2 regions of the Shewanella sp. 6_MG-2023 genome follow, and region 2 is predicted to be linked to the other one. Evidence: riboswitches for the same ligand, from Rfam matches in the RefSeq annotation. Region 2 holds a riboswitch; the other holds the start of a gene.

Region 1 (12,414 bases), on a different contig from region 2:
CGTCTTCTTCTCTTTCTGTAATGATTTTTTCAAGCTTTACTGAAAGCTCACGTAAATCTTCTACAGACAACTCTTTAACTGCAGCTTTAAAACGACGACCATGGGTTAGTATTTCTAAAAAGTCACTCATATCAATGTGCATCCTAATGGTTATTAAATAATAAGTTTTCAAGTAATGCTTTAGAGATTAAAGAATACCTATCAAAATCGCTACATTGCTTAATTATTTAGCATTGGAGTGTCAAATTTAATTGACCATTAAGCATGTCAATAAAGCACAATATTTAATAGTAAAAAAATAAGTTTACTTGAATAGTCATTAATAATAGAAACTAAATCTGAATGGATCAAATAAAATCATCAATAAGTAGATAAAAATTAATTAATCTACCTTTTAGGTACCTTATTTAATATAAATTGTGCAGATGTCAGTTCTTTTAAACGCACATTGAGCCAAAAAAAATATAAACAAGTGTTTGACTTAGGTTGACGTTAACGTTAACAGGCCGTAAAGTTGAGCCATATTACATTGGTTAAAACCAATGTGCCGTCCACATACATTGAAGGTGTAAAAGGAAATCCCATGAAAGTATTGGTGCCTGTAAAGCGCGTAGTCGATGCAAATGTGAAGGTCAGAGTAAACGCTGACAACACAAATGTTGATACTGCTAATTTGAAAATGGCGTTAAACCCATTCTGTGAAATTGCAGTTGAAGAAGCTGTAAGATTGAAAGAAGCAGGAAGTGTTACGGAAATTGTTGTGGTCACTATTGGAGCTAAAAATGCTCAAGAACAATTACGTACCTCGATGGCGCTTGGTGCCGACCGTGCTATTCATGTCCTGACTGATGACGAGTTAGTGCCGTTATCGATTGCTAAAATTTTAAAAGCGGTTCAAGAAAAAGAACAAGCAGAATTAGTGATATTTGGTAAGCAATCTATTGATGGCGACAATAACCAAACCGGTCAAATGCTAGCTGCATTAACGAATATGCCTCAAGCAACGTTTGCATCAGAGCTAACATTAACGGCAGACAGTGCAGAAGTAACCCGTGAGATTGACGGCGGCTTACAAACAATAAAAATGCCATTACCAGCGGTGGTTACGGTTGATTTACGTTTAAATGAACCTCGTTACGCATCATTACCTAATATTATGAAAGCTAAGCGTAAGCCATTAGAGACACTTTCAATTGATGATTTAGGCGTAAGCTTAAAAGCACATCAAACCATTATAAAAGTCACCCCTCCAGCTGAGCGTAAAGCTGGCATCATGGTGAATTCAGTGGCTGAATTAGTTGAAAAGTTAAAAAATGAAGCGAAGGTGATCTAATTATGACTATTTTAGTATTAGCTGAACATGATAACGCAAGCTTAAAATTAGATACCGCTAAAGCAGTAAGCGCAGCGGTTGCCATTGGTGGTGATGTGCATGTGTTAGTTGCTGGTAGTGATTGCGCTGCAGCAGTTACCGCAGCGCAAGCATTAACAGGCGTAAGCAAGGTATTAGTTGCTGATAATGCTGTGTATCAAGCGCAACTAGCAGAAAACCTTTCACAGTTAGTGGTTAACCTTGCAGGTGATTACGAACATATTATTTCTGCGGCTAGCAGTGTCGGTAAAGATACCCTGCCACGAGTCGCGGCGTTATTAGATGTGGCGCAAGTTTCTGAAGTGATTGAAGTTGTAAGCCCAGATACCTTCGTGCGTCCTGTTTATGCCGGTTCGGCATTAGCGACAGTGCAAAGTTTAGATGCGGTTAAAGTGCTAACAGTACGAACCAGTGCTTTTGATGCCGCAACCAATGACGGCAGTGCAGAAGCGGTTATGGTTGATTTTGTTGCCACAGCAGCGGCAGAATTTGTTTCGCAAACATTAACTGAATCAGAGCGTCCTGAGCTTGGCAGTGCTGGGGTGATTGTTTCCGGCGGCCGCGGTATGGGCAGTGGTGAGAACTTTGCTATTTTAGAAGCGCTTGCTGATAAATTAACTGCTGCTGTTGGTGCTTCGCGCGCAGCTGTTGATGCTGGCTTTGTACCGAATGATTTACAAGTAGGACAAACTGGTAAAATTGTCGCACCTGATCTGTATATTGCTGTAGGTATCTCAGGGGCTATTCAGCATCTTGCTGGTATGAAAGACTCTAAAGTCATTGTGGCAATCAACAAAGATCCTGAAGCGCCGATTTTCCAGGTTGCAGATTATGGTCTGGAAGCTGATTTGTTTGAAGCGATCCCTGAGCTAACTAATTTGCTATAGTCCTTAATTAGAGCCCTTAATTAGAGCCCTAAATAAGAGTCCTAAATAATGCTCTTTATAATAGGATTATGGCTACGCTAGTTTTTTAGTGAGTTAATATCCACTAATAAAAAACGGCACTAAAAGGCTTTTACCGAGAGGTAAAAGCCTTTTTTAATGTTCCGTAGATAGTTGCTGCCAATTTATACTAATGCGTTGTTATTTGCGGTGCTGTTCTATCAGTGAGCAAAAATTACCACTGCGTTAAATATGAACCCTTGCTAATAAAAGGTTACACTAGTGCTGCGTCAATGTGCGCGGTTTTAGTTGTGATGTTATATATCACAAGATAATCAAGTTTTATCTGGCAATGATGCTACTGCTTATGTTTGTATGATGGGGTGTTGATATACAGAGCCTTTCTGTTGTTAGCATAAGTAGAGGTGCATTAAGTATCAGTACGGGTGAGTTGGGTGATGCCAATAACTTATTCGGAAAGGATTTAGTGCCGAAGTAAATGGATTCTATCAAAACCATTTATTGGGGCAGTTACCGAAAGGGACTGCACTGTCATGGTAATTTCTATCCGAAAGGGTAGAAGAATATATATCGACAACGATATTGATATTACTGTGGAGTGCTACTGAAAAGAATTTCGTTTACGTATTCAACGTAAACTTGCCTTATCAGTTATTCTCCATTCGTACTCAACGAAGAAATTATAAGAAATGATGATAACAAGTTACGCCGATTCGGCTCTCTCGCTTTTGCCACCAGTAGTGGCTATTTTGCTCGCAGTATTAACTCGCCGAGTCTTACTTTCATTGGGCTTAGGTATTATCACCGGGGTGTTTTTACTCGGTGATTTTTCAGTTAGCGCTGCAGCCTCAAATTTACTGACTACCGTCACGGGTCTAGTTTGGGATGATGGCGCGCTCAATTCATGGAACCTACAAATTTTAGGTTTCTTGGTGATTTTGGGCATGATCACGGCATTAATCACGGTAAGTGGTTCAGCTCGCGCCTTTGCTGATTGGGCTCATCAACGTATTCGCAATAAACGTGATGCCAAGTTGATGACTATCTTCCTTGGTGTTGTAGTGTTTATTGATGACTACTTTAACAGTATTGTGGTGGGATCTATTGCACGTCCAATCACCGACCGTTACCACATTTCACGGGCTAAATTAGCCTACTTATTGGATTCAACAGCGGCACCAATTTGTGTTATCTCGCCTGTTTCAAGCTGGGGGGCGTACATTATCGCCCTGATCGGCGGGATTTTAACGGCTCATGGCTTTGCTGATACAGGGCATTTAAGTGTGTTCCTGCAAATGATCCCAATGAACTTTTATGCCATTTTTGCATTATTATTATTGGTGTGTGTGGCGTTATTTGGTTTAGATATTGGCCCAATGCGTAAGCATGAACAAAATGCCCAAAAGGGTGAGTTGTTCGACGAATCTAAAGGCTTACCACCAGGAGCCACAGCCGATTTACCAGAAGCGGAAACCGGTAAAATCATTGGCTTATTCTTACCTATATTAGTGTTAGTTGCGGCAACCTTCTATTTCATGGTGGCGTCAGGCGCTGATGCATTATCAGCTAATGATTTACCTTTTAGCATTTTAGGAGCATTTGAAAATACTGAAGTGAGCTCGTCACTATTTTACGGTTCACTGGTAGGGTTAGCGGTCACCTTAGTATTAACTGTGAAGCAAAAAATTGCTCTGCCTATGGTGTTCACTGGCATCAAACTTGGCGCTAAATCAATGCTACCTGCCATTTATATTTTGTTATTTGCTTGGACGATTTCAACGGTTATTGGCAACCTTGAAACCGGTAAATACATGGCCAGTTTAGCCACAGGCAATATTCCATTTGCGATGCTACCTGCAGTATTATTTTTATTAGCAGGCCTAACCGCATTTGCAACCGGCACCAGCTGGGGTACCTTCGGTATCATGTTGCCAATTGCAGCTGATATGGCGATGGGCAGTGATAGCACTATGATGTTACCTATGCTTGCAGCCGTGTTATCTGGTGCAGTATTTGGCGATCATTGTTCACCGATTTCAGATACCACTATCTTGTCGTCAACGGGGGCGAGTTGTCACCATATCGATCACGTAATGACGCAATTACCTTATGCGTTAATCGTGGCGGTCATTAGTATTATTGGCTACGGTGTATTAGGTTTTACCGCGTCAGTGGCCATGGGCTTGGTCACCTGTAGTGTGCTATTTGTATTAAGCGTTATTGGACTGAAGTTGATCACTAAATAGCGTAAGCTAACTCGGTTTGATTTAAGCTTATCGCGAACTTTAGATATAGCTAACTTGTATGAAAATGCCGCTCAGATGAGCGGCATTTTTTATGTTTTAAAATCAAGGCTGCATAATAAAGTGGTATATATAAGCTAAATATCTAAGTCGAATCACTAGAGTGAACCTCAAAGGTTTAAGCTCACATGTTTTGTTTATGCAGCAGTTATTGTTAGCGAAGAGAAGCAGCGATTAGCGCTGTGAGTGAATGACGGTTTCTGTCAATGGTGAGTACAAGGGTTAGCAATTATAGGGATTAACAAGTACTGCTAATCAGCGTACTCGGATCTAGGTGAAAATTGAGATAAAAAAATGCCGCTCAAATGAGCGGCATTTTTAGGATTTAAGTTTAAGTGCTAAATAAAATTAGCTTTAACCAAACTTAAATGATGTTAAGCCACAAGGTTCTAATAGCGTTAGTTTAAACCACGACGCTCAAGTAATGCATCAGTCGTCGGCTCTTGACCTCTGAAGGCTTTATACGCATCCATTGGTGGTACTGAGTTACCCACTTCACGAATGGTTTTGCGATACTTCATCCCAATTTCACGGTTTAGACCGCCTTGAGTTTGTACGTAAGCAAAGGCATCAGCTGCAAGGATTTCACTCCACATGTAAGCGTAATAACTTGCAGAGTAGCCGCCCGGGAAAGCGTGAGCAAAATAGCTTGAGCGGTAACGAGGTGGTACCGCTTTAATGTCAACACCGTGTTTTTTCAGGGCGCTTGCTTCAAAGCTCGCCACATCTTGTAATGGCACATCAGCAGCAAGTGAATGCCACTCTAAATCAACTAGTGCTGCCGCCATATACTCTAAGGTGTCAAACCCTTGATTAAAGCTGCGAGACTCAAGTAATTTTTCTAGTAGTGCCTCAGGAATGACTTCGCCTGTTTCATAGTGCTTAGCATAGTTAGCCAGCACTTTAGGGTGCGCTGCCCAGTCTTCTTCAAATGTCGATGGGAACTCTACAAAGTCACGTGATACTGAGGTGCCCGCAAGTGATGGGTAAGTAACTTTTGAGAACATACCGTGGGTACCATGGCCCATTTCATGGAACATGGTGGTGACTTCACTGTAGCTCACAAATGTTGGCTGACCTTCAGGGGCTTTCTTAATGTTCATCACATTAACTACCACAGGCTTGTTGTTTAATAACTCAGACTGACCCACAAACGAGTTCATCCAAGCGCCGCCACGTTTACCTTCACGAGAAAAGTAATCAGCATAAAAGATAGCCATACTGCTGCCATCTTCATCAAACATTTCATACGCTTTTACATCAGGGTGATAAACAGGCAGATCAGGTCTTGGTGTTAAGGTCACGCCATACAATTCTTTAAGAGTGAAAAACACGCCATCTTCCAGTACACGATTAAATTCAAAATAAGGCTTAATTGATGCCTCATCTAAATCAAATTTTTCTTTACGTACACGCTCGGCATAATAAGCCCAATCCCATGGTTCAAGGGTAAAGTCGCCGCCCATTTTGGTGATCATTGCTTGTATGTCTGCGGCTTCTTTTTGGGTGTTTTCAACTACAGCAGGCACCATTGAGCCAAACATCTTATAAACCGCATCTGGGGTTTTGGCCATTTGTGGCGCTAAGCGGTAATCTGCCCAACTGTCATAACCCAGTAATTGGGCTTTTTCGGCACGTAGTTGCGCTAAACGAGCCACTAAAGAAGCGGTTTCATTGTCACCCGTTAAACCGCGGTTAGCAGATGCTTGCCATACTTGTTGACGTAACTGACGGTTGTCTAGTTGGGCTAATACAGGCTGACGAGTGGTGTTGGTAATGCTAAGTAAGTATTTACCTTCATGGCCTGCTGCACTGGCATCAATGGCTGCTGATTTAATGGCGGTTGCTGATAAACCCGCAAGCTCTGACTCATCCTCAACGACTACGGCGATTTCTTTACTTAAGCGCATTAGTCGCTGTGAGAATTCGTTAGTCAAGGTTGACTGCTCTTCATTCAATACACGAATTTGCTGTTTTTGCGCTTCTGTTAGTTTAGCGCCCGCTAGAACAAAACGTTGATGATAAACTTCAATTAAGCGTTTTGCTTCAGGGCTAATTTCTAAGCCTTCACGGCTGTTATAAATCTGTTCAATGCGGCTAAAAAGTGCAGCATTTAAATTAATGTTGTCAGAATGGGCTGCCATTTTAGGCGCCATAATGCCCTGTATTTTACGTAGCTCAGGGTTACTTGTTGAACCGGTTAAATTATAAAAAACCTTCGATGTACGGCCTAATAGTTCACCGCTTTTTTCCATGGCAACAATGGTATTTTCAAAGGTTGCAGGCGCTGGATTGTTAGCAATAACCAAGATTTGCTGGTAATGCTCATTGATACCTTGCTCAAGCGCAGGTAAGAAGTGCTCATTTTTTATGTCAGCAAAATTAGGGGTTTGATATTGCAAGCTGCTTGGAGCAAAAAAAGGATTATCTGCTTGTATCATAGTGACGTTTTCAGCTTGGGTTGTATCAGTATTTGAGATTGAGCATCCACCTACGACGATTGTGGCAGCAATAGCTGCAGCAACAAGTGTTTTATGCATAGTGTTTAGACTTCCTATTATATTTTATTGTTCAAACAATCTATCAATTGTTTCTTAATCGTATCTGAAGTAATACAAAAAGCGTGAACTATGATGGCTTTTTTAACGTTAACTGTTTAATAAATGTGACATGTTAACTGGATTTAACATGTAATTACTGCTGCGAGAGGTGATTAGCTCAAAAGCGCAGCTGCACAGAGATGATTTTTTGTGATACCGACATGAGTTTATCTATTCTAACGCTTATTTCGCTGCTGAAAAAATGATAAACTGCCACGGTAAATAACCATAAGGACACACCGTTTTGGCGCAACTCTACTTCTACTATTCTGCAATGAATGCAGGTAAATCAACTTCGCTACTGCAATCATCGTACAACTACCGTGAACGTGGAATGAATACCTTAGTCATGACAGCGTCAATTGATGATCGTTATGGTATTGGCAAAGTGGCTTCTCGTATTGGTATTGAAACCGAAGCCCATGTTTTTAGTGATGGTGATAACCTTGCTTATTTTATTGAAAAGCAACTTGCTGAACAAAAGCTGCACTGCATATTAATTGATGAGTCGCAATTTTTAAGTAAAGAGCAAGTTAAGCAGTTAACCCATGTGGTTGATAATTTTGATATTCCAGTGCTGTGCTATGGTTTAAAAACCGACTTTCAAGGTGAATTGTTTACCGGAAGCCAATACTTATTAGCCTGGGCTGATAAATTGGTAGAACTTAAAACTATTTGCCATTGCGGCCGTAAAGCCAACATGGTGTTAAGACTGGATGGCAACGGTAAGCCTATGCGTGATGGTGAGCAAGTTGCCATTGGCGGTAACGAAAGTTACGAGTCGGTATGCCGTAAGCATTTTAGAGAATTTCTTTGGGACTAGTTCGTTGCAGTTAACGAGTTACTCTTAAATAAAACAGCGCCTATATTGATTTATAGGCGCTGTTTTTGTTTGGACTTGTTTTTGGTAGTTACTTACAAAGCAGCGTTAAAAATCCGCCTCATCAAAATTAGCAATATGCGCTACTCGCTTCAATTTGCTTAGGTAAACTTCGAGCCTGGCTACCCCAGTAACTCAGATATTATTAGGGCGTAGTTTGAATGTATCGTTATTTGCGATTAAAAATCCGCTTCATCAAAGCTGGCAATATGTTCGCTACTTGCTTCAATTTGCTTGCGTAAGCTTCGAGTCTGACTGCCCCAGTAGCTCATATAAAACTGAGCGGTTTTAAGTTTGCCTTTATAGAACTCCGTTTCTTCAGTACCAGCTTCAATAGCTGCAAACGAGGTGGCGGCAATACGGGTCCACATCCACGCCAGCGTGGTGATGCCAAATAACTGCATGTAGGCCATAGAAGCTGCGCCAATAATATCTGGATTAGTGCTGGCAGATTTGACGATAAAGCCAGTGGCTTTTTCTAAATCGCCTGCCGCATCCATTAAGCCGGCAATGTAAGGCTGCATGTTTGCATTGGCGCTGTTTTCTTGGATGAGTTGTTTAACCATCCCTGACCACAATGTCAGTGCAGCGCCTTTATCTGAGAGTAATTTACGGCCAACTAAATCCAATGCTTGTACGCCATTGGTGCCTTCATAAATCATCGCAATGCGAATATCGCGGACAAATTGTTCCATGCCCCATTCGTTAATATATCCGTGTCCGCCATAAACTTGCTGCGCATCAACACAGGCTTTAAAGCCTTGGTCGGTGACAAAGCCTTTTACTATTGGGGTAAATAACGCTGCCAGCATTGAAGCTTGTTTTGCTTGTGCGGGATCAGTATGGCGCTCAGCAGAGTCTAGCCAAAGCGCTTGCTGGCCCATTAAGGCGCGGGTGCCTTCATTAAATGCTTTTTGCGACAACAGCATTCTGCGCACATCGCCATGAACTAAAATAGAGTCAGCGGCTTGCTCTGGTTGTTTAGCACCAGATAACGCGCGGCCTTGAATGCGACCTTTAGCATATTCCAATGCGTTTTGATAAGCGATATCAGACACGCCTAAACCCTGAATGCCGACGCCTAAGCGGGCTTGATTCATCATGGTGAACATTGCCTTTAAACCTTGATGAGGTGCGCCGACTAATTCACCTAGAGCATTATCAAAATGCATCACACAGGTGGAGTTACCATGAATACCCATTTTATGTTCAAGACCGGTGGCAGATAAACTATTAGCTTCACCCAAACTGCCATCATCGTTAACCATAAACTTAGGCACAGCAAATAAAGATATGCCTTTTACGCCATCAGGTGCATCAGGTAATTTTGCTAATACAAGGTGGATAATATTTTCCGCTAAATCATGATCACCAGATGAGATAAATATTTTTTCACCGCTAATGGCAAATTGGCCATCTGCAGCTGGGGTTGCCTTAGTGCGCAGTAAAGCTAAATCAGTGCCAGCATGAGACTCGGTTAAATTCATGGTGCCAGTCCACTCACCACTGACCAGCTTGGCAAGGTATTTTTGTTTCAGTGCATCACTACCATGAACGTGGATAGCTGAGTAAGCACCATGGGTTAACCCTGGGTACATGGCAAAGGCCATATTGGTGGCGGTTTTCATTTCGGTGGCAAAGGTGCCAATAACTTCGGGTAAGCCTTGACCGCCATATTCAGGATCACAGGTTAATGTGGCCCAACCATCATCAACGTATTGTTTATACGCCTGTTTAAATCCTTTTGGGGTAATCACTTTGCCATCCACAAGCTGACAACCTTCAAGATCAGCTGAAGCATTAAGCGGCAACATAATCTCGGTAGTGAAATCGGCCACGCCTTGCAAAATAGCATCAGCAAGCTCAGGGTCGATTTCATCAAAACCTGATAAGTTAGGTTGCTGATAAATATTAAGTAATTCAGATAATATGAATTGATAATCTCTAAGGGGGGCTTGATAAATCGGCATAATAGGATCCTTTCTTATGATATTTCTGTGCTTACTCGCATAGTGACAGAATTGATGTTCAAGAATTAAACAGGTGTTTAACCATAACTAACTTTGAGCAAAAACTCAGTAATTATTTATCGGCGGTTTGTTAACTTCACAGCGGCAATTATAGCGTCAGGTGTCGTTATTGAATGTGGATGGCTATTGAAAAGTGAGATTGATGTGCTTCTATTATGCTAATAGGTAATATAGTCAATGGGTTGTATTGAGCTAGTTTTGAATTAAAGCTGATTTGAGTGATTGATTTGAGTGATTGATTTGAGTGATTGATTTGAAACTAGCACTCACATCCCTGTGAATGCTACATCGATTCAGTATTGTGGCAATGGCTGCTAAAGTTTAACTCAAAACCACGTTTATCGCCCTAGTTATAGCATTTAGTTAGTGCACGTAAGTACTGATTCAGTTAATTCGCGGTCTTGCTGTTGTGATAACGGCAACTCCCTTGCTTGCTCGCGCAGATAGTCCATTCCCGCTAAGAAACCGGAGAACATTTTCAGCGCAATAAATTGCCCTTCAGTGGTAGTGCGGTAGTTACTGCCTTGTTTCTTTATTGCCCCAGCTGCATGCAAGTAACTCATTTCTAAGGGAAATGCCTGCCACAATGTTTTACCGGTATGGGCTTTAAATTGTTGATTATCTAATACACCATGACCCATCATCATCATTAAGTGATGTTGTATTAGCGCTTTTTGCTCAAGAGGTTTGGTATAACAGGTACCACTATGGCCGGCATTGATACGCTCAATATAGGTTGGGATATCAAAGCTGGAAATGTTGAATTGCTCGCCAAAGCGGCCAAAGGCACCAGAGCCAACCCCAAAGCAATCTTCACCGTCGAGCACATATTTGTTTTCAACTGGTTGGCCAAAATTACGGCTAAATGTCCATGGGAACTCCATTATGTACTTGTCACCTAACGCTTGTTTAACAGCTAGAAATTGCGGCCAAAGCTCATTAGGCTCACCTGCAAGGCTACCTGCTTTTTTACGGTTTTTACCAATGCCGATAGTCAGTGGATAAGTAGTAATTTGATCAGGGCTTAAGCGAATCGTTTGCTCAAGATCCCAAGCAATTGACTCAGGCGTTTGCACCTTAAAGCCATACATCATATCGAGGTTTACAGTGGGGATGACCTCAATGGCGCGGCTAACGTATTCAGCTTGCTGTAATCCCGAGCCAAACTTTTCAAAACGGCCACTGGCTTTTAAAATCTTATCGTCAAAGCTTTGCACCCCAATGGACATTCTATCCACTAAGCCTTTAAGTAAATGTGGATTGCCTTCTTTAAAGTAGATTGGATCGCTTTCGCAAGAGACCTCGCGTACCGTGGTGATCGATTTAATCATCTCGATGGTTTTAATCAACTCATCTTCTAAAATGGTCGTAGTACCACCGCCAATATAAACCCGGTTAAAGGTATAGCCTTTGGCAATAACTTCTCTAATTTCTTTTCTCAGGGCTTTGAAATACTCTCTGGCAATGCCTTCAACAAATTTGATTTTATGGAATGAGCAAAAACGGCATAAAGTATGGCAAAAAGGAATGTGAATATAGAGGGTTTCGATGGGTTTTTCAGGGATATAGTCTTTGGCGTCAACATCAACTTCAACCGCATTTTTCAAGCTTAAAGAGCGTTTAATCGTTTGACCCATAACCCAGTCGAGGCTATTGGTTGCAAGGTCTAACCTTGAGGTTGAGAGAGTGGATTTCATTAAAGCCCTCATTGATATCATTATGTCTAATATAACCAGACTAATGGACTCCAGTGGTGATAAATGTCGGCTGAAGCATGAAAATACAAATATCTACAAATTAGAGGGTAATTTGTTACTAAAGTTTGATGGTTATCACTTTCTTGTAGCAGTTGCAGACTGCAAGATTTTGATTATTTGTTGTTTTTTTGTACGAAGTCGTTAACCGTTCCTAATTTTCATTGTGGTTAATAGTTTATTTTGAATCACTAATATTGAATATAGTGCTAACGCTGTGGTTGCGGCAGGTGGGCAATTAATTAAAACACGTGTGTGATCACTTTTACTCAGGCTGCAAATAGCGTACATTATGCGCAATTGTATTTTTTAAAGAACTCTTCATTTTATTTTATAAACTATGTGCAAGGGGAAAACTATGAAACATCGTTGGCAGATAGCCATTTCAGCAGGGCTTTTGGCGGGATTATGGGCTGGTGTGGCCGATGTATTTCAGTTAGTTACTTGGATTGGCTTTTTAAGTTGTAGTACTTTTTTTGCTCAGGCTGAATCAGGCATAAAAGGTATGTTCATGGCCATGAGCACTAATTTATCAGGTGTATTTTGGGGCTGGTTAATTATTGCTGGCAG
Region 2 (12,414 bases):
CCAGCTAAATGGTCATTGCTGCAGCGCAAAGCTTATTTTCAGTACTATTAGACAAGGAATTGAAACGGTTGAATTTCTTGAGTCTGAATTTTCTTGAGTCAGCCTCACGACTCAGGCAAAATGCTGTTCCACATTTTATCCCGTAATACGAGTATCAAGCATGGAACTGTTAAACATAGAATGCCTAGGAAAACGCCTACGATTAGAGGGCTCCATGGCTGGCTGGCAACAGCTCTATTGGGATAATCAACTGGTTTCGCAAAAGTCGGCTTCTGCTGATAATCAAAGCTTTACTATCCACGAATTTGAGTTGTCTAGACCGAGTTCACTAGCAGAACCCAGTCATGATGATGTCATCACCCAAACCAACCGCCAAGTCATGAAAGTGCGCTTAGAGTCTGATGTGCAGTGGCAACCATTTATCATCAACTATACGGTTTTGGTGGACAATAACACCATTGCCGATGGCCAGCGTAACAGCAAGGACATAGAACGACAAACCCCTGAGGTGGCCCCAGTTAAACAACAAAAATTCAGTTTTGTTGGCTTAGCCTCTCTAGGTTTTAAGTTACTTAAAAGCGCCAAAGTGATTAAAACCATGCTCGCTGCAGCCAGTGTGGCGGCCTACTCTTGGCTATTTTCAATTGAGTTTGCATTAGCCTTGATTGCCTGTTTGGTTATCCATGAATATGGTCATATCAAAGCAATGAAACACTTTGGCATGAAAACCAAAGGGATTTATTTGATCCCATTTATGGGCGGCCTTGCTGTTAGTGACGAGCGTATTAATACCCGTTGGCAGAACGTGGTGATCTCTATTATGGGGCCGACTTTTGGCCTGTTTATGTCCATCGGCTGTATGCTGGCTTATTGGCTGACGGGTAATATCTTTTTTGCCGGACTGGCCAGCTTTAACGCCCTATTAAACCTCTTTAATTTATTGCCGATACTGCCTTTAGATGGTGGTCATATTTTAAAAAGTATCACCTTTTCGATGAATAGCATGGTGGGTCTAATCGCCTGTATCGCAGGCGCAGCCGCTGGGGTATTCATTAGCTACAGCCTTGGACTGGCATTACTGGGCTTCTTATTATTAATTGGCAGTCTTGAGATTGTATTTGAATGGAAAAGCCGTCATCAAAGTCATTTATTGCCCCTTGACCGTTATGGGCAAATCTTCTCGACCTTGTGGTACTTCATTACGGTTGGCTTACTGATTGCTATTATTTGGTATTTTGCTGCATCTGGCGATGAAATGCTGTCGATGCCATTAGAAATATTAAGAAGCTAGTCAAATAAATAGCAGTGCTTAACATCAACTAAGCTAGCAAGAACTAAGCCTGAGAGAACTAAGTCCGTAAAAACTAAGCCCGTAAGAACTAGCTACGGGCTTAACTTGCTGAAAAAAAATTAACTTATCTATTTAGCTTATGGAATTTCAAATACCTTAGTCATGACTTTATACAGCTCAGTGCCTTGATGGACTGAAGCTGAAGCAAAATGCAGCACTGGCACGCAATCTATCGGCAAACTCACCGAAGTGACGGCATTATCACTGCCGTACTGATCTAACCTTAATAAGGTCACTAAAGGCTCGCCAGCAGCTAACGGCTCACCAACCGCTGCGCAGTATTCCACTAAACCCGCTTTAGGGGCATGAAACTTTTTATAATCCTTTAAGTAACAGCCCCAGCGTTTCATGCTGGCAGGAGCAACATGCTCTTTGATCACTCCCCGATGGCTCAAATAGGCCAAAATACCTAGGGCATCATTTTTAGCATCTGCCATATCAATACGTTCTTGGCTTGCTAGCTCTAAGGTAAAAGCCGCCACAGGCACATCGAATATGCGCCCTTTTAACGCTGCATATTCAGTTAATTGCCACCATGGACAAAAAACCGCTTCATCCATGGCGCCGCCAAATTCATTGGGGATAATTAACGATAAGGGGATCGAGAAAAACGCGGCTGCGGCTGCATCATACTCAGGGCAATAAAGGTGCTTTGCAGATTTAGGCCCGGTATGTAAATCAAGCACGATATCAGCGCCATGGGCCATATGTTGTAATGTCACCGCTAAGCGATGCCCGGTACTAATACCCCAAGGGTTGGCTAAACGTTGCTGGCAATTATTGACTAAGGTTTGCCTAAAAGCACTAAACAAGTCCTTGTCGGCAAAGTGTTGATGCTCAGTGAACCAGCTCGCAATATCAAGTGACTGATCATAATACTCTCGGTTCCAATTCACCCCAGTGATAGGATCAAATCGCCCTAAGGTAAACTCGCCACTTTTTTGATTAATGCCTAAAGGGTTGGCTAATGGCACGCAGTGAATATCGCCTAATACAGTGTAGTCTTGCAGTAAAGTCATCAGCTGATGTATCACCGCATTACCCTGCACTTCAGCCCCATGAACATTGGCCTGAATATAAACACTGGGCGCGGCGTCATCTGAGCCTTTAAAGCTAAACAGTGGCGCCGTTAAAGCTTGGCCTGTGGCAAGCTCTCCCACTTCAACCCGAGACATGGTGGCTGAATAATCGTTAGCCTGTTCTGTAATTGAATTCACTGATGTCATACCTGCCACGTTAGCAATTATTCAAATAAGTTTTGGTGCAGAGAGTTAACCACATCTGCGGCTTCAGATTCAGCGACGAGAACACATAAGTTATGTGGGCTAGCCCCTTGGCAAATCATGCGCACATTATGCTGTTCAAGTACCCCAAAAACTCGGCTGCAAATACCTGCTGTTGACGCTATTTGATTACCAATAATCGCCACTAAAGCTAATTTATCTTCCACTCTTACACGGCAATTTTGTGATAGTTCTTGCAGTAATGACTCGCTTAATAACCCCTGCCCGCTGGAGTCAGAACCGGTTTTATCAAGCGTTAGTGACACATTAACTTCTGAGGTGGTAATCAAATCAACTGAAATTTTATGCTTAGCAAGCGTGGCAAAGGTGTGCGCTAAAAAGCCCTGAGCATGGAGCATTTGTAAGCTATGCAGGTTTAATAAAGTTTGATCGCGTCTTAGAGCCACAGCTCGATAAACCGGGGCATCTTCTACTTGATGACGGATCCAAGTTCCACCTTGTTCAGGTGCTTTACTGGAACCAACAAACACCTGAATTTGTTGACGCACGGCCGGTAAAATCGTCGCAGGGTGTAATACTTTAGCGCCAAAGGTAGCCATCTCAGCCGCTTCATTAAAGCTAATTTCAGCGATAGGTCTCGCATTAGGCGCTAAACGTGGGTCAGTGGTATAAATTCCGGCCACATCAGTCCAAATTTCTACCGCATCTGCTTTTAAGGCTTCAGCTAATAACGCAGCTGAATAATCACTGCCGCCACGGCCTAAGGTGGTGGTGTTGCCTGCTTCATCAGCGCCAATAAAACCTTGAGTCACGATCACTTGCTGAGCCAATAACGGCTGTAAATGCTCCGCGCCTAGGAGCGCAATTTGCTCAATTTGCGGCTCTGCTTTACCAAAATGGCTATCGGTTCTTAATACTTGGCGCACATCAAATGAACTTGATGGCGTTCCTTTTTGGCGAATAACCGCAGAGAACAACAATGATGAACATTGCTCACCCATGGATAACAGCTCATCAATGATGGCTTTGCTTCTATCGAGCACTAACTTATCACTAAGCACTGCCATTCTGCTTAATAGCTTATCAATCGTAGCAGCTACATCTTGTGGACGCGCCAGCTTATCAACAATGTCATATTGAATTTTAGCAATTTGAGTGACTAAACTTAAGCGGCGTTGGTCGTTCACATTGGCTTGAGTTAACTCAACCAGTAAATTAGTGACACCGCTAGAAGCACTAACAACAACGACGCGGGTATTGGCATTGGCTAAAATAATGTCCGCACAGCGGTTCATGGCGTCAAAATCAGCAACTGAGGTGCCACCGAACTTAGCAACAACTAAACTCATGCTGATACCTCCACGACATTCGTAGACATACTTTTAGTAGGTACACTTTGACTAGACATACTTTCAGTAAACATGGACTGAGTAGACTGTATTTGAACAAATTGAAATTTAGTACTTAAAAACATGATTACACTCCGAACTTACTTCGTTCGAAGAGCCTGGTGCAGTGATAACGCACCCTTAAAGAAGGGAAACAGCAATCTTTCACCAGAAGCTCTCCACCAAAAAATAGGTGACAATCGCTAGGATTCAACCTAAACGACCGATACCGAATGCCAACCAAACATACCAGTACCTCGGCGCTAATCTCCCTCATAAGCTGTCATAGGAATTGGTTTTCCTCGAACTTACTACCTAGCTAACGCTCCTCTTCTGTTTCTTCCCACAGGAAGAGCATGAAAATACCAATAAATAACAACTCAAGTCAATTGGGATATGCCATAAAGTCGTCAAATAACACAATACGTAAATAGAGACACTGAGCTCAAAATAGTATCATGTAAGCTGTTATTTATAATTTGAAACAAAAAAGTGATATAAAACAATAGTGATTAAAAAACAAAAAGTAATAACCTCAATGTAAACTCGAGGTTATTGAGTTAAAACCTTCAACTAAACTGCACAATTAAGCTTCAATATTAACAATCAAGTTTCAACAGTATATAAATAGCCATTGCCCTAATAAAAATATAAAAATAACAATAAAAAAAGGCACTTAACTAAGTACCTATAGAAGGAGTTACTGATATTAAACATCCTCGATAACTGATACAAATGTCACTTAATCGCCGATCATGTTATTCATCGTGCAAATCAGGTAATTCATTAACTAAAACCGTTCGTGGGCCAAACTCGCCAATTAACACTTCCTTGTCAGGTGCTTCACCACAGGCAAGTAATGACAACACCCCATTATCAACATAGTAAATAGCGAGCTGTTTAAACTCTCGGCCTAACGCTAACGCTTGGTCTTTTTCTATAAAGACTGCCCAACTTTTTTCCATATGAGATAAGTCTGGCGCCGCGCCAATTAAGCAACGATAGGGGCTATTAAATTGCTGAATTTTCCGTTGAAGTCGCCTATCTAACAAACGGTTTTGACACGGATTCAATTGGCTGCCTAAGGGATTATGGGCGGTGACAATGGCGAAGGGGACAGCGTAAGAAAGGCGCTGAGTAAGTAGAAATTGGGTCCCTTGATACTTAAACCAAAGGTTATCTATTGAATTATTCATCATTTATTTTTCTCAATTAATACCAATTCAGTGTAGCAAACCAAGACTTGGACCAACACCCTGTGTGATGTAAGTCACAAGAATAATAATTATATTTGACTTAAAAATCATAAACTTACCACAAAAAGCATTTTTGTAACAAATCTTCCCCGTAAATTTGTTAACATTTCATTTGTTAACAAATGCCTAAAACGAGTACAATATCTCACACTAGCTAGATTTTGCTACATAACGCTAAGTTGTGACACAAGCGACTACATTTACTGAAATTAAATCTTGGTAAAGTGTTCAAGCTTTTAAAATGTGTTCTACATTTTAAAAGACTGAATATAAATGTAGGACAAAATTAGGTTGCGAAGGAACTTTAATCAGCAATTTAATCTCTTAGTTTATATGAATCATCGGTTTTACAGATATTTTGACAGGTTGTGAGCTTACTCAAGCTCAGCATACGATCTGAATATTGATTTTTTATGATCAAAATTTACGTCACGTATAACTCTTTTATAGAAGTGCGATAAATATTAGTGCCTTAAACTGGTTTATATAATGTAGTTAGTCATGAAGCGTGTTTTGTTCAGGGCAGACATAGATAAACACCTATCGTGAATTTATAAATTATCGGCGTTTTCTTAGCTATATAACGCCACAGCCCTAGTGCAACATGACTAGAATCGAATTGTTTTTAATTTAGGTAAATGACATGCAAAACCCACACATTCTTATTGTTGAAGATGAAGCTGTAACCCGTAATACTCTACGTAGTATTTTTGAAGCCGAAGGGTATGTAGTAACTGAAGCAAACGATGGCGCAGAAATGCATAAAGCCATGCAGGATAATAAGATTAATCTTGTTGTTATGGATATCAACCTTCCTGGTAAAAACGGTTTATTATTAGCCCGTGAACTTCGTGAAATTAATAACATTGGCCTTATTTTCCTTACTGGCCGTGATAACGAAGTTGATAAGATCCTTGGTTTAGAAATTGGCGCTGATGACTACATCACTAAGCCATTTAACCCACGTGAATTAACTATCCGTGCTCGTAACCTATTAACTCGTGTAAACAGCGCTGGCGCTGAAACCGAAGAAAAAGGTTCAGTTGAGTTTTACCGTTTCAACGGTTGGAGCTTAGAAATCAACAGCCGTTCTTTAGTTAGCCCACAAGGTGAGTCTTACAAATTACCTCGCAGTGAATTCCGTGCGATGCTTCACTTTGTAGAAAACCCAGGCAAAATCTTAACTCGTGCAGACTTGTTAATGAAAATGACTGGCCGTGAGCTTAAGCCACATGACCGTACTGTTGACGTGACTATCCGTCGTATCCGTAAGCACTTCGAAAGCTTACCAGACACGCCAGAAATCATCGCAACTATCCACGGTGAAGGTTACCGTTTTTGTGGTAACTTAGAAGATTAATTTCGTCTGCAATTAATGTGCTTATTTGATTAAGCTCATTGGGTAGCAAATGAAAATAAAAGCCAAGTCAGTGACTTGGCTTTTTTATGGGCTATTAAAAATGAACTATCCCTCATGGACGATAACAAGTGATCTATAACTAATGGGCTATTATTGCCAACCCATTACCTATTACCCATTTGCTATAAACAGCGCTACTTAAGCTCGCGTTCTAAAAAGGCAGCTAAGGATTTATACAAATGATTCCTCACCTTTTCACCGCGCATAGAATGCTTTGAGCCAGGGTAGTCTATCATTTGAAATAACTTGCCTTCATCTTGCAGCGCTTTATATACGCGGGTGCTATTTTCAAACAACACATTATCGTCAGCCATACCGTGATACATCAGCAAACCAGACTGATAATTTTCCACATAAGGGGTAATGCTGCTGGCATCGTAACCTTGTTTATTCTTAGCAGGGTGACCCATATAGCGCTCGGTATAATGGGTGTCATACAAACGCCAATCGGTCACGGGCGCACCTGAAATTGCCGCTTTGAAATAATCAGGGGCTTTAAACTGGCTCATTAACGCCATATAGCCGCCATAACTATGACCATAAATAGCGATATTATCGCCATCAATAAATGGCAGACTTCTTAAGTAATCTACGCCCACTTTTTGATCGTTAACTTCTGCATCACCCATATTCTGGTAAATAACGTATTCAAACTTAGTACCACGATGGGCTGAGCCGCGGTTGTCTAATTGAAATACAGCAAAGCCTTGTTGTAATAGATATTGGGTAAAGTAATCCGCTTCACTCCAGCTATTAACCACTAATTGCGCATGTGGCCCACCGTATACTCGAACAACTACTGGTTTTTTTTTGCTGGCATCAAAATCAGTGGGTTTAAATAATCGGTACTGCAGATTTTGGCCATCTTCAGCCTTTAATTGGCCAAAATCTGGTATTTGCCATAAACCCGCAACGTCATACAAAGGATGGGTTTGGTTAATTTCATTTTGTTCTACCCACATTAAATGCTCGCCAGTGTCATTGTGCAAACTCACCTGTGGCGGCTGAATTAAACTATTGAAGTAATCTAAATAAATTGGTTTTTTATCAGCAAAGACTGCTGAGTGCATCCCGGCTTTAGTTGATAGTTTTTCAATCTTGTCACTGGTTAATGACACTCTATATAAATGGCGTTCAACAACTGTGTCTTTTCGGCCTGAAAAATACACCCAGCCCGCCTGCTCATCCACAAACTCAAGATCATCAACCGCCCACAGCCCTGTGGTTAATTGCTTTATTTGTTTACCCGACAGGTCAAATAAATAAAGGTGCTTAAAACCATCACGCTCTGAGGCCCAAATAAACGCTTGTTGTTGCTTTAAGAAATGTAAGTCATCGTTAAGGTTTACCCATGCTTGGCTGCGCTCTTTGACAACCGTGTTAGCTTTAACGTCTGAACCAGGTTTTGAACCAAGGTTAATGATGCGTAAGTCCAATGCCTGCTGATCGCGGCTTTGCCATTGAAATGATAACTGCTTGCTATCTGGCAGCCATTTTACTCGCGGTAAATACATATCCTTCTCTTTACCTAAATCAATCCACTGCACTGCTTTACTCGCCAGCTCAATCACGCCAAGTTCAATCTCAACATTGGCTTTACCCGCATAAGGATAACGCTGCTCAGTCAGTTTTATACCGTCAGCATAAATCTCATTACGGGTGACTAATTCAACACCTGACTCATCAATACGAGTAAAGGCGATAGCTGATTCATCTGGCGACCACCAGTAACCTGTCATTCGGCCCATTTCTTCTTGGGCGACAAACTCTGCCATGCCGTTTTTAATCGGCCCTTTACCATCAAACGTCAGCTGAGTTAGCTTTTCTGTTGCCAGCTCCAGTACAAAAATATTTTGCTCGCGCACAAATGACACATAACGGCCTTTAGGGGACAAACGCGCATCAGTGACAAAGCCTTCACCGGTATTTAATGCCTGCGCCTTTTGATCCGCCAAGGTATAAAAATACAGCTTGCCTGCAGCTGGAATTAATAACGCTTGGCCATCATCAGCCCAAAAGTACTCCATGATCCCTTGACCATAAATACGTTGACGTTCGCGGCGGGCTTTTTCTTCATCAGATAATTCGCCCCCAGCCAGCTTATCGGCATTAAGCAACATACTGCGCTTTGCAGTGCTGATATCCATTTGCCATAAGTCATAAAAATGCTGGTTATCTTCACGGCTAGCAAGATACGTCACTCGGCTACCATCGGGAGACAGTTTTAATCCCCGAGGGCTAGCGCCGGCCAAGGCTGGTGATGCATGAATTCTTTCTATGGTCAGTGGAGTGGTATTGCCGGATATTTTCATGGTAGAGGCCATTGCATGATCTGAAATAAGAGCGCCAGTAAACACTAGCGGAATTGCCGACAGCATCAACGCCGCGGTCGATTTCCATTTTTTAGTCATTATCAATCCTTGGGAAGCCATAAATTTATATTTATCGTTATTATTATTTTCGCTGCCAATATTAATTTAACCAAAAATCAACTGAAAGCATTATTTACCAGCGAGTTTATAACAAATCTACTGCAAGTCATATATTGCTCATCTTTTTCACGCTGTAATATGGACAAATCTGAGGTATTATCCTTGATAATAAAATAAAACATTAACCACTGGTTACCGACCTTAACCTCTACTGTCTTAGGAACAAGCATGCAAACTTTGACACAAACCCTGACCAACCAAGCAGTATCAGCTTCGCTTTCACAATTAGTACTTAGCCTTGCCGATTGCTCAAAAGCAATTAGTAAAGCAGTGCAACATGGTGCATTAGCTGGTGTTTTGGGCGCTACTGAACAAGAAAATGTTCAAGGCGAAACCCAAAAGAAACTCGACGTGATTACCAATGACATGCTCAAAGATGCACTTAAAGCTGAAGGCAATGTTCGCGGTCTTGCATCTGAAGAAGAAGATTATGTTGTTGAAGTCAATCAAGACGGCGAATACTTAGTTTGTTTTGATCCTCTAGACGGTTCATCAAATATCGATATCAACTCACTGGTAGGGACGATTTTCTCAGTGCTACCTGCTGGCGAAGGCGAGTTTAACGAGCAAAGCTTTTTACAAAGTGGCCGCAAACAAGTTGCCGCAGGTTATGTGCTTTACGGCCCATCAACCATGATGGCGCTCACCACAGGTCAAGGTACTCAACTTTATACCTTAGATCCTGACACTAACGAGTTCCTGCTCACCACAGCAGAAGTGAGTATCAGTAAAGATACCGCTGAATTTGCGATCAATATGTCCAATCAGCGCTTTTGGGAAGCACCAATGCAAACTTACATTGCTGACTTAGTATTAGGCACTATTGGGCCCCGTGAAAAGTCATTCAATATGCGCTGGATTGCTGCAATGGTGGGTGATGTTCACCGCGTATTATGTCGTGGCGGTATCTTTGCTTACCCAACCGATAATAAGAACCCTGAAAAGCCGTACAAGCTGCGTTTAATGTATGAAGCCAACCCTATGGCTTTATTGGTTGAACAAGCCGGTGGTAAAGCATCTACAGGCTATGGTGATATCCTAGATATCGAACCAACAGCTATCCATCAACGTGTTGCTGTTATTCTTGGTAGCGCCAACGAAGTGGATACTTGCTTAAGCTACCATGATGTTGATTACAGCCAAGAGCCGACAATTGATTAATTGCGCTTTTAGCTACTATTAAAAAACCGCCTGCTGGCGGTTTTTTTGATCTTGCTAGCTATTAGTGATTAGTAATGATTGAGCTAATAGAGAGCTAAGTTTTAAAAACAACATAGCCTGCAATTGCAGGCTATGTAATGTTAGCGCTTTAGCTACGATTAAATAGCGAGCTTATGCCTCAGCATTAAGCTGATGTGGTTTTTCCGTTTGATCCACTATAGTTAATACCGCAGTATCACCCACTACGTTACAAGATGTCAGTACCATATCAATAATACGATCAAGTGCTGCCACAATGGCAAAGGCTTCGACTGGTAAACCTAATTGGTAGATAAGCACACCAATCATCACCATGCCGCCGCCGGGTACGCCACCAGCGCCCACTGACAATAAAAACACACTAAATAACAATGCTGGAATTTGCTCTGCTGTAATTGGCATACCAAAAGCATTGGCCACAAAGAAAATCGCGATAGTAATGTAAATTGACACTCCGCCCATGTTCATCGTTGCCCCGAGTGGCACCCCGAATCCAGCGACAGCGCGGCTAACAGCTAACTTATCGGTTAAGGTACGCATGGTCACAGGGATGGTCGCATTTGAACTGGCGGTAGAAAGCGAGAATAAAATCTGCTCTTTGGTTTTTTCACGAAAGCTCGAGGCTGATACCGGGGTGAAAATCGACACTGCTGTAGGGTAAACCACAAAAATCCATAACAACAGCAATGCTAAGATGATAACCAGGTATTCAACCACGCTGACAAAAATAGCCGGCTCAAGGGTTGCCGCTAATTTAAACATCAAGGCAAACACACCAATTGGCGCAAGGCTCATTACCACAGTGATTAAGCGCATCATGATTTTATTGGCTGTTTGAAAACCTTGCACTGCGCCGCTAACGCACTCACCCATTGATTTAATCACGCCGCCTAACAGCAAGGCCATGAAAATAACTTGCAGCATATTACCTGAAGTAAATGCGGCAAATGGGTTATTAGGCACTATGCTAACAATCAGCTGCATTAAGTTAGGTAACTCAGTTGCAGTAATGCTCACGCCGCCATCGCTAGACATATCAACGCCTTTACCTGGCTCCAGTAACATGGCGACTAAAAATGCCGCTGTGATAGCCACCAAGGTATTAATAATATAAAAGCTAAAGGTTTTACCGCCCAAACGGCCAAAGCTCTTTAAATCTTGCAGTTCACACACGCCGCAAACAATACTGACAAATACCAGTGGCACCACTAGCATCATGATCATATTAACGAACATGGTACCAATACCGCTGGCAGCATTGACTAAGGTGCCTGAGAAGAAGCTGACATCATTGAGGGCAAATTGGACAATACTGCCCAATATTAGTCCAAAGAATAATCCGATAAAAATGCGGCTTGATAATGATTTGGTCATATCGCGAACGTTCCTAATAAAAGTCAAATTAACGCTGATTTCGCTGTTGTAACGACTTACACAGGCTCAATACTGAGGTTAATTCGACTGAAAATTTGTTTTAATTATTTTTAACGACAAGGATACTGGGACAAGAAGCAATTTAATTCAATGCTATCGATCAATTAGTTTGAGCGGCCACTGAGCAGCAGCATTTACAACTACCACCAAACTGTTGAATTAAAACAACTTAAACTAAAACAGTTGAATTATAAATATTTTTAGCAGGATTCAAGACTAAAAAACACAACACTAACAGTATTATACACTACCGCAAGAGTGCTAATGAGTTGAGAACACTACAACTCTGACGACAATTTAAGCTAATAACTAGCGTTTTATAAAAGCGCAACATTTGCTTCTATTTATCCCATGCTGGCAGCATTAACCAGTGCCCAACAAAGATAACATTAATGCAAACAAGACGCTTAATTACCACAACATTACAGCTTATTCTATTATCGGTTAATGCAGCTTTGAAGCTCGGGCTGTAGCGCTAATGAAATGACATAAAAAAGCTGCTTGGTTGGCACCAAACAGCTTTTTTGTAAATCAGTTCTGGGATGATTCACTTATCAAGTTTAAGCCAGCCATAACTCCACATCATGGATCATAAAGTTACCGTTATAAACAGGATCAGGATGGCCTAT

Evidence for each region. Region 2 has a riboswitch for lysine ahead of lysC (lysine-sensitive aspartokinase 3). Riboswitches for the same ligand answer to the same signal wherever they lie in the genome.
Region 1: linked by a shared signal. The riboswitch ahead of Q4533_RS17375 (Na+/H+ antiporter NhaC family protein) and the one ahead of lysC (lysine-sensitive aspartokinase 3) in region 2 are both predicted to bind lysine.

The regions. Positions count from the first base shown of each region.
Region 1 is NZ_JAUOQU010000037.1:7,986-20,399, forward strand. It holds gene Q4533_RS17360 (H-NS family nucleoid-associated regulatory protein) at 1-130, opposite strand, end outside; gene Q4533_RS17365 (electron transfer flavoprotein subunit beta/FixA family protein) at 584-1,333, shown strand; gene Q4533_RS17370 (electron transfer flavoprotein subunit alpha/FixB family protein) at 1,336-2,259, shown strand; lysine riboswitch at 2,669-2,889, shown strand; gene Q4533_RS17375 (Na+/H+ antiporter NhaC family protein) at 2,967-4,523, shown strand; gene Q4533_RS17380 (M3 family metallopeptidase) at 4,979-7,120, opposite strand; gene Q4533_RS17385 (thymidine kinase) at 7,425-8,003, shown strand; gene Q4533_RS17390 (acyl-CoA dehydrogenase C-terminal domain-containing protein) at 8,240-10,030, opposite strand; gene Q4533_RS17395 (coproporphyrinogen III oxidase family protein) at 10,450-11,787, opposite strand; gene Q4533_RS17400 (DUF1097 domain-containing protein) at 12,203-12,414, shown strand, end outside.
Region 2 is NZ_JAUOQU010000026.1:24,862-37,275, reverse strand. It holds gene Q4533_RS14920 (DUF4144 family protein) at 1-97, shown strand, start outside; gene Q4533_RS14915 (site-2 protease family protein) at 161-1,291, shown strand; gene Q4533_RS14910 (succinylglutamate desuccinylase/aspartoacylase family protein) at 1,429-2,577, opposite strand; gene lysC (lysine-sensitive aspartokinase 3) at 2,595-3,944, opposite strand; lysine riboswitch at 4,148-4,324, opposite strand; gene Q4533_RS14900 (DUF3293 domain-containing protein) at 4,742-5,179, opposite strand; gene arcA (two-component system response regulator ArcA) at 5,883-6,599, shown strand; gene Q4533_RS14890 (S9 family peptidase) at 6,794-9,070, opposite strand; gene Q4533_RS14885 (class 1 fructose-bisphosphatase) at 9,320-10,312, shown strand; gene Q4533_RS14880 (dicarboxylate/amino acid:cation symporter) at 10,484-11,725, opposite strand; gene Q4533_RS14875 (phosphoenolpyruvate carboxylase) at 12,346-12,414, opposite strand, start outside.